DNA from 2 places in the Blautia sp. An46 genome. Region 1 is predicted to be linked to the other one. Evidence: predicted binding sites of a transcription regulator. Region 1 holds the regulator's gene; the other holds the start of a gene.
What was found. The regulator NrdR, encoded in region 1, represses ribonucleotide reductase genes. The targets are predictions, from matches to a motif close to CACAANATNTTGTG.
Positions count from the first base shown of each region.

Region 1 (5,718 bases):
TGCGGAAGCCTTCAAAGCGGTCTTCTGTTCCGGCAGGGTAGTGCCCAGCGCTCTATGGCCTAAAGCCACTACTACTTTTTTTCTTGTCATAGTGTCATACCTCTTTCTTTTATGATAGTGTTGCTCGCATTCCTTGAAACCTATGCACCCTGTTTCTTCTTATGACAGCCTGTTCCGGTCAAAAGAAGCAGATAAGAACATTATATCTGCTGAAACTAAGAAAAGCAACAGAAAAAAACCCGATACATAATGTACCGGGCTTTTTCAACTTGAGGGGGGAGATAGTGAGTGGTTTATCAACTATCCAAGATTTATTATAGGGAAAAAATATGAGTAAATTATGTCCCTTTTATAAAATAATTAGAAATTCTCTTAATAAAAATTAAATTATACTTATCCTAAATATCCTTTTAACAGAAGAAAGGTATTTTTTACGCCTTCCACATGGCTTCTTTCGTATCCATGGGATGCATAGACTCCAGGACCGATCAGTCCGTGACGGACGTCATATCCTGCCTTCAGTCCTGCCTCTGCATCGGAACCGTAGTGAGGATATACATCCACAGCAAAATCCAGGTTCTCTTTTTTGGCCACGGCAATTAACTGAGATACCAGATCATAGCTGTAAGGACCTCCGCTGTCTTTGGCACAGATGGATACCTGATGTTCATGGCAGTTTAAACCTTCTCCCACACAGCCCATGTCCACAGCCAGAAGTTCTGTGACACCCTGAGGAACAGAAGCGGCTCCTCCATGTCCCACTTCTTCATATACGGTCAGATGCTGATAGATTTTTCTTTCAGGGGTAATCTGGTTTTCTTTCAGATACTTTGCATAACCCAGCAGAATAGAAGCACTGAGTTTGTCATCCAGGAAACGGCTTTTGATATAACCGCTTTTCGTAATGCGGCTCCTGGGTTCGAAAGCCACGATATCCCCTTCCATGATGCCAAGGGCAAGAACATCTTCCCTGGAAGAAACTTTTTCGTCCAGAAGGATTTCCATGACATCAAAGCTTCTTGAAGTCTCATCGTATTTTCCATTTACATGGATAGAAGCGTCTGTCAGCTGACAGGTGCCTTCGTAGATGCCGTTGAACCGGGTGATGATCCGGCAGTTCTCAGCCTCGGCATTGTTGGCGTTCATTCCTCCCAGAGGAGAAACCGCCAGATGTCCGTTGGATTTTATCTGAGAGACCATAGCCCCAAGAGTATCCACATGGGCCTCCAGGAGCACAGCATTGTCTGTTTCCTTTCCCCCAAGATCTGTGAGAACGCCGCCTTTTACGGTTTTCTGAGGAGTATAGCCTAACCTTTTATATTCTGTCATAAGATAGTCCGTCACATTTGTAGTGTAACCTGTGGGACTGTCAATAGCCAGAAGATTCTGAACCTGTTCTAAAATATATTTTATGATTTCTTCCATTTTGATACCTCCTGTCTCAGGATACATTTTATTCTTCCCGGCTGATTCCGTCAAGATTTTCCTCTGGAACAGAAATTTTCTATAAAAACCAGTGGAAAATTTCTTTCAACCCATATATAATAGAGGCGGTATGAAATTATTTCCGCAAAAGGCCGTAATTCTGCGGTCTGCAGCGAGATTGATGAATTTGCAGCCCCAAGGAGGAACAGATTTATGTATGATATGAAAATTTCAGATTCTGTTGTGTATATTGGCGTAGATGATAAAGATATTGATCTGTTTGAGAGCCAGTACAAGGTACCAAATGGCGTTACCTATAATTCCTACGTGATCTTAGATGAGAAGATTGCGGTTATGGATACAGTAGATAAAAGAAGGACCCAGCAGTGGCTGGACAACCTGGAGAAAGTATTGGACGGAAGAGAACCAGATTATCTGGTGGTATCCCATCTGGAGCCGGACCATGCTTCAAATATCCAGCTTCTGGCAGAGAAATACCCAAATATGCAGGTAGTCTCAAATGCCAAAGTATTTTCCATGCTTCCTCAGTTCTTTACTCTGGATTTCGCTCCCAGAAGTGTAGTGGTAAAGGAAGGAGACACCCTTAGTCTTGGAAATCATACCCTGCAGTTCTTCATGGCTCCTATGGTCCACTGGCCGGAAGTTATGGTGGAATATGAGCAGACAGAAAAGATTTTATTCTCTGCAGACGGCTTTGGAAAGTTTGGTGCTTCTGATGTGGAAGAAGACTGGGACGATGAGGCCAGAAGATACTTTATCAATATTGTAGGAAAATATGGCAGCCAGGTTCAGGCCCTTCTGAAGAAAGCCGCTACTCTGGATATCCAGACAATCTGCCCTCTTCATGGACCTGTTCTGAAAGAAAACCTGGGATACTATATCGGCAAGTATCTCACCTGGAGCAGCTACGAACCGGAAGAAGAAGGCGTGGTAGTGGCATATGCGTCTATTCACGGAAATACCGGAAAAGCTGCAGCCAGAATGGCAGAAATCCTTAAAGAGAACGGAGCTGAAAATGTAAAGGTATTTGACCTGGCAAGAGATGACATGGCAGAAGCCATTTCCAGCGCATTCCGTTACAGCCGTCTGATTGTTATGGGCGTGACTTATGATGGAAACCTGTTCCCCTGCATGGAGGATTTCCTGTATCATCTGAAGATTAAAACTTATAAGAAGAGAAAAGTGGGAATCGTGGAAAATGGTTCCTGGGCGCCTATGGCAGGAAAATTGATGAAGGCATACTTTGAAGGTATGAAAGATATAGAGATCTGCGAGCCTGTAGTTACGATTAAGTCTGTGATGAAGGATGCAGACGAAGAAAATATGAAAACACTGGCAAAGGCGGTTCTTGCATAAGGAGGAACAGTATGAAGTGCCCGTTTTGTAATCAGGATAATACCAGGGTCATTGATTCCAGACCTGTACCGGACAATAATTCTATCCGGAGACGGCGTCAGTGCGACGAGTGCGGCAGGCGTTTTACTACCTATGAAAAAATTGAGACCATTCCCCTGACTGTGATCAAGAAAGATCAGAGCAGAGAAGAGTTTGACAGGGGAAAGCTGCAGAATGGAGTTATGCGTGCCTGCTATAAGAGGCCTATTCCCGTGAAGAGAATAGAAGAGCTTATTGATGAGATTGAAACGGAAGTTTTCAATAAAGAGGAACGGGAGGTCCCCAGCACTGTGATCGGCGAGATCGTTATGGAAAAGCTGAAGGAACTGGATGCAGTGGCCTATGTAAGATTTGCTTCTGTTTACCGGGAATTCAAGGATATCGATACCTTTATGGATGAACTGAAAAAAGTAATGAAATAAAAAAGCAGCCGGCTGTCATGGGTAGAAAAGGACAGCCGGCTGCTTTTTTACAGAAGAAACTCAATGAGGTTTTCATAGATACTCTGGCTTTTCTCTTTCCAGTTGATACATATAGCTTTGGCAGCTTCCTCAGTAGGTACGGCAATGGTCAGGTCTACCAGGGAGAGCTTGTCCTGACTGAGACGGCAGCGGACCTGATAGCCTTCCTTCTGGCCTTTATAATAATCAGCCACAGCAGAAAGCTCCTCCCGTATTTTAATAATATTTTCCTTAAAGAAATCAGTAATGTCTGATTTAATGCCGTCGGAAATCTGGTCTTCAAAGTAAGACAGTGTCTGCCTGCCCTGGGGCGTAATACGGAAATAAGAAGAGTTCCGGACGGTTGTGGATTTGATAAGTTCTGAGTCTGTGAGCTCCGAGAGGGCCTGCTGGAGATGAAAGTAAGTGGTATAGCCCTTATCCAGTATGAAATCAGAAATCTGAGCATTTGTCAGAGGAAATTCCGATTTTTCCAGCATATAAAGGATCATCAGTTTATACAGTGTGAGAGGTTCTGCCATAGTTTAGTCCTCCTTATATAATCTTCCCTGATAAGCATGACGGATTTTACATTCATGATGCAGGGTATTTAAGACGGTTCGTTTTTTACTGCTCCACAGAGGTGCCATAAGCAGATCTTTTGGTCCGTCTCCTGTGAGACGGTGGATTACGATATCAGGGGAAAGGTGTTCCAGACAATCAATAAGGATGTCCAGATATTCTTCCATGGTATAGACGGAAAATCTGCCTTCCAGATAGTCCTGTGCCAGATCAGTCCCTTTCAGTACATGAAGAAGCTGGAGCTTTATCCCCTGGATATCCCGACGGTTCAGATATTCCATAGTTTCCAATATATCCTGGCGGCTTTCACCGGGAAGTCCCAGAATGGTATGGACTATGACATCCAGATCCCGCTGCCGAAGAGCTTTCACAGCCTTTTCAAAACAGGAGAGAGGATATCCTCTGCGGATATATGCTGCAGTCCTTTCATGAATGGTCTGAAGCCCCAGCTCTATCCATACCGGTTTTATCTGATTCAGCTCTTCCAGAAGAGCCAGTACATCTGGACCCAGACAGTCCGGGCGGGTGCCAATAGAAACAGCCGCTACCTGAGGATGATTTATGGCCTCTGTATAGATTTTTCTCAGATATTCCACAGGGGCGTAGGTATTGGTGTAGGCCTGAAAATAAGCAATAAAAGCAGATGCATTTCTTTTCTGAGCCAGTTTTTCCGCCTGCTTGTTGATCTGTTCTGTGATAGAGTCCCGGCGGTCTCCTGCAAAGTCTCCCGAGCCTCCCTGACTGCAGAAGATGCAGCCCCGTTCTCCAAGGGTGCCGTCCCGGTTGGGACAGGTCATGCCTCCGTTGAGAGCTGTCTTATATATCTTGCAGGAAAAGCGTTCCTTCAGCATGTAATCAAAAGAGTGATAAGGTTTTCCATTCCAGCTTTCCATAGTTTCATTCTCCCCTGAAATATTTCCTTTATCATACCATCTGAAAAAATCTTTTACAAGTGCCGGGTATTCTTCGGCGCATTGACAAAGGGGAGGTTACATGATATTGTTTTCATGACAGGTTGAAATAATTGGAGAAAACTGTATGAAAAGAGTATTTAATAGAGGAATTTTTTTACTTCTGCTCACGCTGCTTCTTCCGTCTTTGTCTGGATGCTTTCTAGCTGGAAACAGGGAAACCCTGGAAAATGACGTGCTGCGGGTGGGGATGCATCTTGGCATTGAAGAAATGTGCTATCTTTCTTCGGAAAATAATCAGCCGGAAGGCTTTGAGGTAGAACTGGCAGGGCTTTTGGCGGATAAAATGAATATGGAACTGGAAATCGTAGACACATCAGAAGAAAATCTGCTGAAATCTCTGGATGGGGAGGTCTATGACTGTGTACTGTCTTCCGTGGGCATCAGTCAGTGGAATACCATACATTACGGACATACAAAGCCCTATCTGGATCTTTCTTCTGTGCAGGACCAGATTGGGGCAGAAGAGGAAGAAAACCAGATTGCGGCATTTACCAGAAAGGGAAACTCTCTGGCAGATACATTGGAAGAAAATCTGGAAGAACTGAAAGAAGACGGAACTCTTTCAGAGCTTTCCAATAAATATTTTGGAAAAGATATTACGATATAATTTAAAGAGAGCTTTGGAGCTGCCTGAAAGCGCAGACCTGTTATAGTCAGAGAATCAAATGTTCTGGCATGACAGGTCTGCTTTCTTTTTGTACAGGGGTCAGCTGCATGATTGAATAACAGCAAAAAGAAGAGATTTTCCGAAAAAATAACTTGCTTTTTTTCTATAGAGATGGTAGCATAAAGATATAGTTTAATGACTAAACTAATTAAGGAGGTAAGTCCCAGATGGAAATTTTGAAGGTAACAGATAAAGCCTTTCAGACCTACGGAAA
Region 1 covers NZ_NFIF01000001.1:43,338-49,055, forward strand. Annotated here, with positions in the region: gene arcC (carbamate kinase) at 1-90, opposite strand, end outside; gene B5G00_RS00170 (M42 family metallopeptidase) at 394-1,425, opposite strand; gene B5G00_RS00175 (FprA family A-type flavoprotein) at 1,639-2,802, shown strand; gene nrdR (transcriptional regulator NrdR) at 2,814-3,263, shown strand; gene B5G00_RS00185 (DUF4364 family protein) at 3,311-3,823, opposite strand; gene B5G00_RS00190 (TIGR01212 family radical SAM protein) at 3,827-4,756, opposite strand; gene B5G00_RS00195 (transporter substrate-binding domain-containing protein) at 4,902-5,444, shown strand; gene B5G00_RS00200 (DUF4867 family protein) at 5,672-5,718, shown strand, end outside.

Region 2 (5,718 bases), on a different contig from region 1:
TTATGGTTGACGAACCTACAGTGGAGGATACTATTTCCATTCTCCGTGGTCTGAAAGAACGTTATGAGGTCTTCCATGGGGTAAAGATCACAGACAGCGCCCTGGTAGCTGCGGCTACTCTTTCTGACCGGTATATTTCCGACAGGTTCCTGCCGGATAAGGCTATTGACCTGGTAGATGAAGCCTGCGCCCTGATCAAGACAGAACTGGATTCCATGCCTGCAGAGCTGGATGAACTGCGTCGGAAGATCATGCAGATGGAGATCGAAGAGGCGGCTCTTAAGAAAGAAAATGACCGTCTCAGCCAGGACCGGCTAGTAGAGCTCCAGAAGGAAATGGCGGAACTGAAGGACCAGTTTAACAGTCAGAAAGCTCAGTGGGATAATGAGAAAACTACAGTAGAGCATCTTCAGAAACTGCGGGAGCAGATTGAAGATATGAATAACCAGATCCAGAAAGCCCAGAGAGACTATGACCTGAACGAGGCAGCAAGGCTTCAGTACGGAGAACTGCCCAAGCTGCAGAAACAGTTGGAAATAGAGGAAGAAAAAGCAAAGAACCAGGATCTGTCTCTGGTTCACGAAAGCGTGACGGAAGATGAGATTGCCAGGATCATTTCCCGGTGGACGGGAATTCCTGTGGCAAAACTTACTGAGGGAGAGCGTACCAAGATCCTTCATCTGGAAGATGAGCTTCACAAACGTGTAATCGGACAGGACGAGGGCGTTTCTAAGGTGACAGACGCCATTATCCGTTCTAAGGCAGGCATTAAGGATCCTACCAAGCCTATCGGTTCCTTCCTGTTCCTTGGCCCTACTGGCGTTGGTAAGACAGAGCTGGCTAAGACTTTGGCGGCTACTCTTTTTGATGATGAGCAGAATATGGTCCGCATCGACATGAGTGAATATATGGAGAAATATTCTGTGTCCAGACTGATCGGAGCGCCTCCGGGATATGTAGGATACGAAGAGGGAGGACAGCTTACAGAAGCAGTGAGAAGAAAACCTTACTCCGTAGTCCTTTTTGATGAGATCGAGAAGGCCCATCCTGACGTGTTTAATGTGCTTTTACAGGTGCTGGATGATGGACGTATCACAGATTCTCAGGGCAGGACTGTGGACTTTAAGAATACCATCCTTATTATGACCTCTAATATTGGCTCTACCTATCTGCTGGAGGGCATTGAGGAAAATGGTGAGATCAGACAGGAGGCCCGGGATATGGTGGAGAAGGACCTGCGGGCCCATTTCCGTCCGGAATTTTTGAACCGCCTAGATGAGATCATCATGTTTAAGCCTCTTACCAAAGAGAATATCGGCGGTATCGTAGACCTGCTCATGGCAGATCTTAATAAGAGACTGAGAGACCAGGAATTATCTATAGAATTGACAAATGCCGCAAAAGATTATATTATTGAAGGCGGATACGACCCTGTCTACGGCGCCCGCCCTCTGAAACGGTATGTACAGAAGTATGTGGAAACTCTTACTGCAAGACTGATCCTTTCCGGAGACGTAAGAGCAGATGACAGGATCATCATAGATCTGGAGAACGGCCAGCTTACGGCTCACAGGGAATCTGTTCAGGATACTCCTGAGAATTGATGCTTCAGGAGGCTGTTGGCTTTTGGAAGACTGAAACGGCTCCAGTGAATATCCGGGATTAAAGGAGGAAGACCATGATACCCAAGGATCCGGTAATGCTTTTAAGCTATGTAAATACCCAGCTTCGTGATTTCTATGCATCCTTTTCTTCTATGTGTGAGGACAAAGGACTGAATCCAGAAGAGATTAAGACAAAGCTGGCGGGGATTGACTACGAGTATGACAGAGCCAGAAATCAGTTTGTATAAGAGATACAGAAGAATACGGAAAAAATAAGGGCAGGCCTGAAACTGGTGCCGGAGCTTTCCGGAACAGGTTTTAGGCCTGTTTTGTGCGTCTGAGCTCATAGCTGAACAGTTTTTAAAAACACAGGATAATGTATTTTGGGTATTGCGCTATACTATATTTTGTATTAGAATAGGCCTTGGACCAATATATGAAGTATAACCAGGTCATTTCAGATAGATACAGCAAGGAGAAAAAAGATATGAAGATTATTAAGAGAAATGGTTCGGAAGAAGCATTTGACGTAAAGAAAATCGAAGCGGCAGTCAGGAAGGCAGACAGTTCATCAGAGACCAGAAGCCTGACAGACGCCCAGATTGAGGACATTGCAGAATTTGTGGAGTTCAAATGTAATAAGCTGAACCGGGCAGTGGCTGTGGAAGAAATCCAAGATATGGTTGAAAATCAGATTATGGCTACAGGGGCATTTGAGCTGGCCAGACAGTATGTGAGATACCGTTATAAACGTTCTCTGGTACGTAAGGCGAATACCACAGACAACCGGATCCTTTCACTGATCGAATGTAATAATGAGGAGGTCCGGCAGGAAAATTCCAATAAAAATCCTACAGTCAACAGTGTACAGAGGGATTATATGGCAGGAGAAGTCAGCAAGGACCTGACACAGCGAATGCTGCTGCCGGAAGATATTGTAGAGGCAGACCATCAGGGGATCATTCATTTCCACGATTCCGATTATTACGCCCAGCATATGCACAACTGCGACCTGGTCAATCTGGAAGACATGCTCCAGAACGGTACGGTGATCAGCGGCACTATGATCGAGAAGCCCCACAGCTTTTCAACAGCCTGCAACATTGCCACACAGATCATTGCTCAGGTAGCCAGCAACCAGTATGGAGGACAGAGTATTTCTCTCACACATCTGGCGCCTTTTGTCCAGGTATCCAGGGATAAGATTCGGACAGAAGTTCTTCAGGAAATGAAACTCATCGGCGTGGACTACTCAGATGATATTTTAAATCAGATCGTTGAGGGACGGCTGAAAAAGGAGATTACAAAGGGCGTTCAGACCATCGAATACCAGGTGATCACACTGATGACAACAAACGGCCAGGCCCCCTTCCTTACAGTATTCATGTATCTTAACGAAGCAAAGACAGAGGCCGAGAAAAAGGACCTGGCAATGATCATAGAGGAAACTCTGAAACAGAGATACAAAGGTGTAAAGAATGAGGCGGGAGTCTGGGTGACCCCGGCATTTCCGAAACTGATCTATGTTCTGGAAGAAGATAATCTCCAGGAAGGAGATCCTTACTACTATCTTACAGAGCTTGCTGCAAAATGTACGGCAAAACGTCTGGTGCCGGATTATATTTCCGAGAAGAAGATGAAAGAGCTTAAGGAAGGAAACTGCTTCCCGGTAATGGGCTGCAGAAGCGCCCTGAGTCCCTGGAAAGATGAGGAGGGCAACTATAAGTTCTATGGACGATTTAATCAGGGAGTTGTCACCATTAACCTTGTGGACGTGGCTCTGTCTTCCGGCGGCGATGAAGATAAATTCTGGAAGATTTTTGACGAGAGACTGGACCTCTGCTACCGGGCTTTGATGTGCAGGCATAACCGTCTGAAAGGAACCTTATCAGATGCAGCGCCTATCCTTTGGCAGTATGGCGCCCTGGCCCGGCTGAAAAAAGGGGAGACCATTGATAAGCTGTTATACGGAGGTTACTCTACTATTTCTCTGGGGTATGCAGGGCTGTATGAATGTGTGAAATACATGACAGGAAAATCTCATACAGACCCGGAGGCAACACCTTTTGCCCTTCAGGTCATGAAGCATATGAATGAAGTCTGCGAGAAATGGAAAGAAGAGACCAATATTGGATTCAGCATTTACGGTTCTCCTATTGAGAGTACTACTTATAAATTTGCAAAATGTCTTCAGAAGAGATTCGGCATTGTTCCCGGAGTGACAGATAAGAACTATATTACCAACAGCTACCATGTACATGTCAGCGAGGAAATCGATGCCTTTTCAAAACTGAAATTTGAGGCTCAGTTCCAGGCTCTTTCCACAGGAGGCGCCATCAGCTATGTGGAGGTGCCGAATATGCAGGATAATATTCCGGCAGTGCTCCAGGTGATCCGTTTTATCTACGACAATATCATGTACGCAGAGTTAAATACAAAAAGCGATTACTGTCAGGAATGCGGTTATGACGGAGAAATCCAGATCGTGACCAATGAAGACGGAAAGCTGGAGTGGGAATGCCCCAACTGCGGCAATCGGAATCAGGATACCCTGAATGTGGCAAGACGTACCTGCGGTTATATTGGAACACAGTTCTGGAACCAGGGAAGGACCCAGGAAATCAGAGAAAGGGTGCTGCATTTATAATATGAATTACGGGGAAATAAAGAAATGTGACATTGCAAACGGAGAGGGAGTTCGGGTCTCCCTCTTCGTTTCCGGCTGCAGACATCACTGTCCGGGCTGCTTTAACCAGGCTACATGGGATTTTAGTTATGGAAAAGAATTTACAGAGGAAACAGAGAAACAGCTTCTGGAACTCCTCAGGCCGGATTATATTGATGGCCTTTCCCTCCTTGGAGGAGAGCCTTTTGAGCCGGAAAATCAAGAGGTCCTTACAGAACTTCTCAGAAAGGTGAAGAAACTTTATCCGGAGAAAACTGTCTGGTGTTACAGCGGATATCTTTTTGACAAAGAACTGCTGAATCCCAGCCGGGCAAGGTGCGGCTATACAGATGAAATGCTGTCCAGGATAGATGTGCTGGTAGACGGGCGGTTTGTAGAGACGCTGAAAGATATACGCCTTGTATTCAGAGGATCTTCAAACCAGAGGATCATCGATGTGAAGCAAAGTCTGGAAACAGGGGAAATCCGGCTGTGGACGCCGAAGATCAGGCGGGGAATTTCGCCGGAAACCGAAAAATAGGACACAGCGGCGCAAAAAGCCGCAGAAGCAGAGGTGGGCAGGAATGAAGAAAATTGCTGTGGTGGAGGACGACAGGGTATTGAGGAAAGCTCTGAAAAGCCTTCTGGAAGAAAATGGATATGGGACCTGCTGTTTAGAGGATTTTTCCAATGTTGAGGAAGAAATTTTAAGGGCCGGCCCGGATATGGTGCTGCTGGATATTCTCCTTCCAGGAACCAATGGACAGGAGATTTTGAGAAATCTGCGGCAGAAATCCCAGATTCCGGTGATCATGGTTACCAGCAGAGAGGGAGATATGGACCAGATCCTGGCCATGAGCTACGGAGCAGATGATTATATTACAAAGCCCTATAATCCTACCCTTCTTCTGCTGAAACTGGAGGCAGTATTCCGGAGGATCCAGCCTGAAACGCCTCAGGAGGAAGTGACCTGGGGAGGGATTACACTGAACCTCCTGCGCGGCACCATGACCCATGAAGGGGAAGAACGGGTGCTGTCCAAAAACGAATTTTCTATTTTTTATTACCTGGTAAAAAACCAGGGACGGATCGTGTCCAGAGACGAACTTATGGATTATCTCTGGGACTGCAACGATTTTGTAGACGATAATACCCTGACAGTAAATATCAACCGGCTCAGAAAAAAACTGGAAGAAGCAGGCATCCGGAATGCCATAGAAACCAGAAGAGGACAAGGGTACATCTTACTATGAAAGCCCAGTCTCAAAGCAGAGACCTGCGGTGCAAGGCACGAAGCAATCCGTGGGGCTTTCATAGATGGCACTTCAAAACTGAGCCCCATCAGCGGACAGGGGAGAGTGGAATGAAGAAAAGGGCATATTTGAAAGACAACTGGAGACTGGTCCTTCTGTGGCTGCTTACAGCGGGGCTGACAGAGCTGGTAATGTA
Region 2 covers NZ_NFIF01000023.1:16,776-22,493, forward strand. Annotated here, with positions in the region: gene clpB (ATP-dependent chaperone ClpB) at 1-1,604, shown strand, start outside; gene B5G00_RS15840 (DUF4250 domain-containing protein) at 1,679-1,852, shown strand; gene nrdD (anaerobic ribonucleoside-triphosphate reductase) at 2,092-4,251, shown strand; gene nrdG (anaerobic ribonucleoside-triphosphate reductase activating protein) at 4,253-4,810, shown strand; gene B5G00_RS15855 (response regulator transcription factor) at 4,854-5,522, shown strand; gene B5G00_RS15860 (sensor histidine kinase) at 5,633-5,718, shown strand, end outside.
Region 2: nrdD (anaerobic ribonucleoside-triphosphate reductase) is a predicted target of NrdR. The motif match lies at 2,003-2,016, and genes of this name have one in related genera.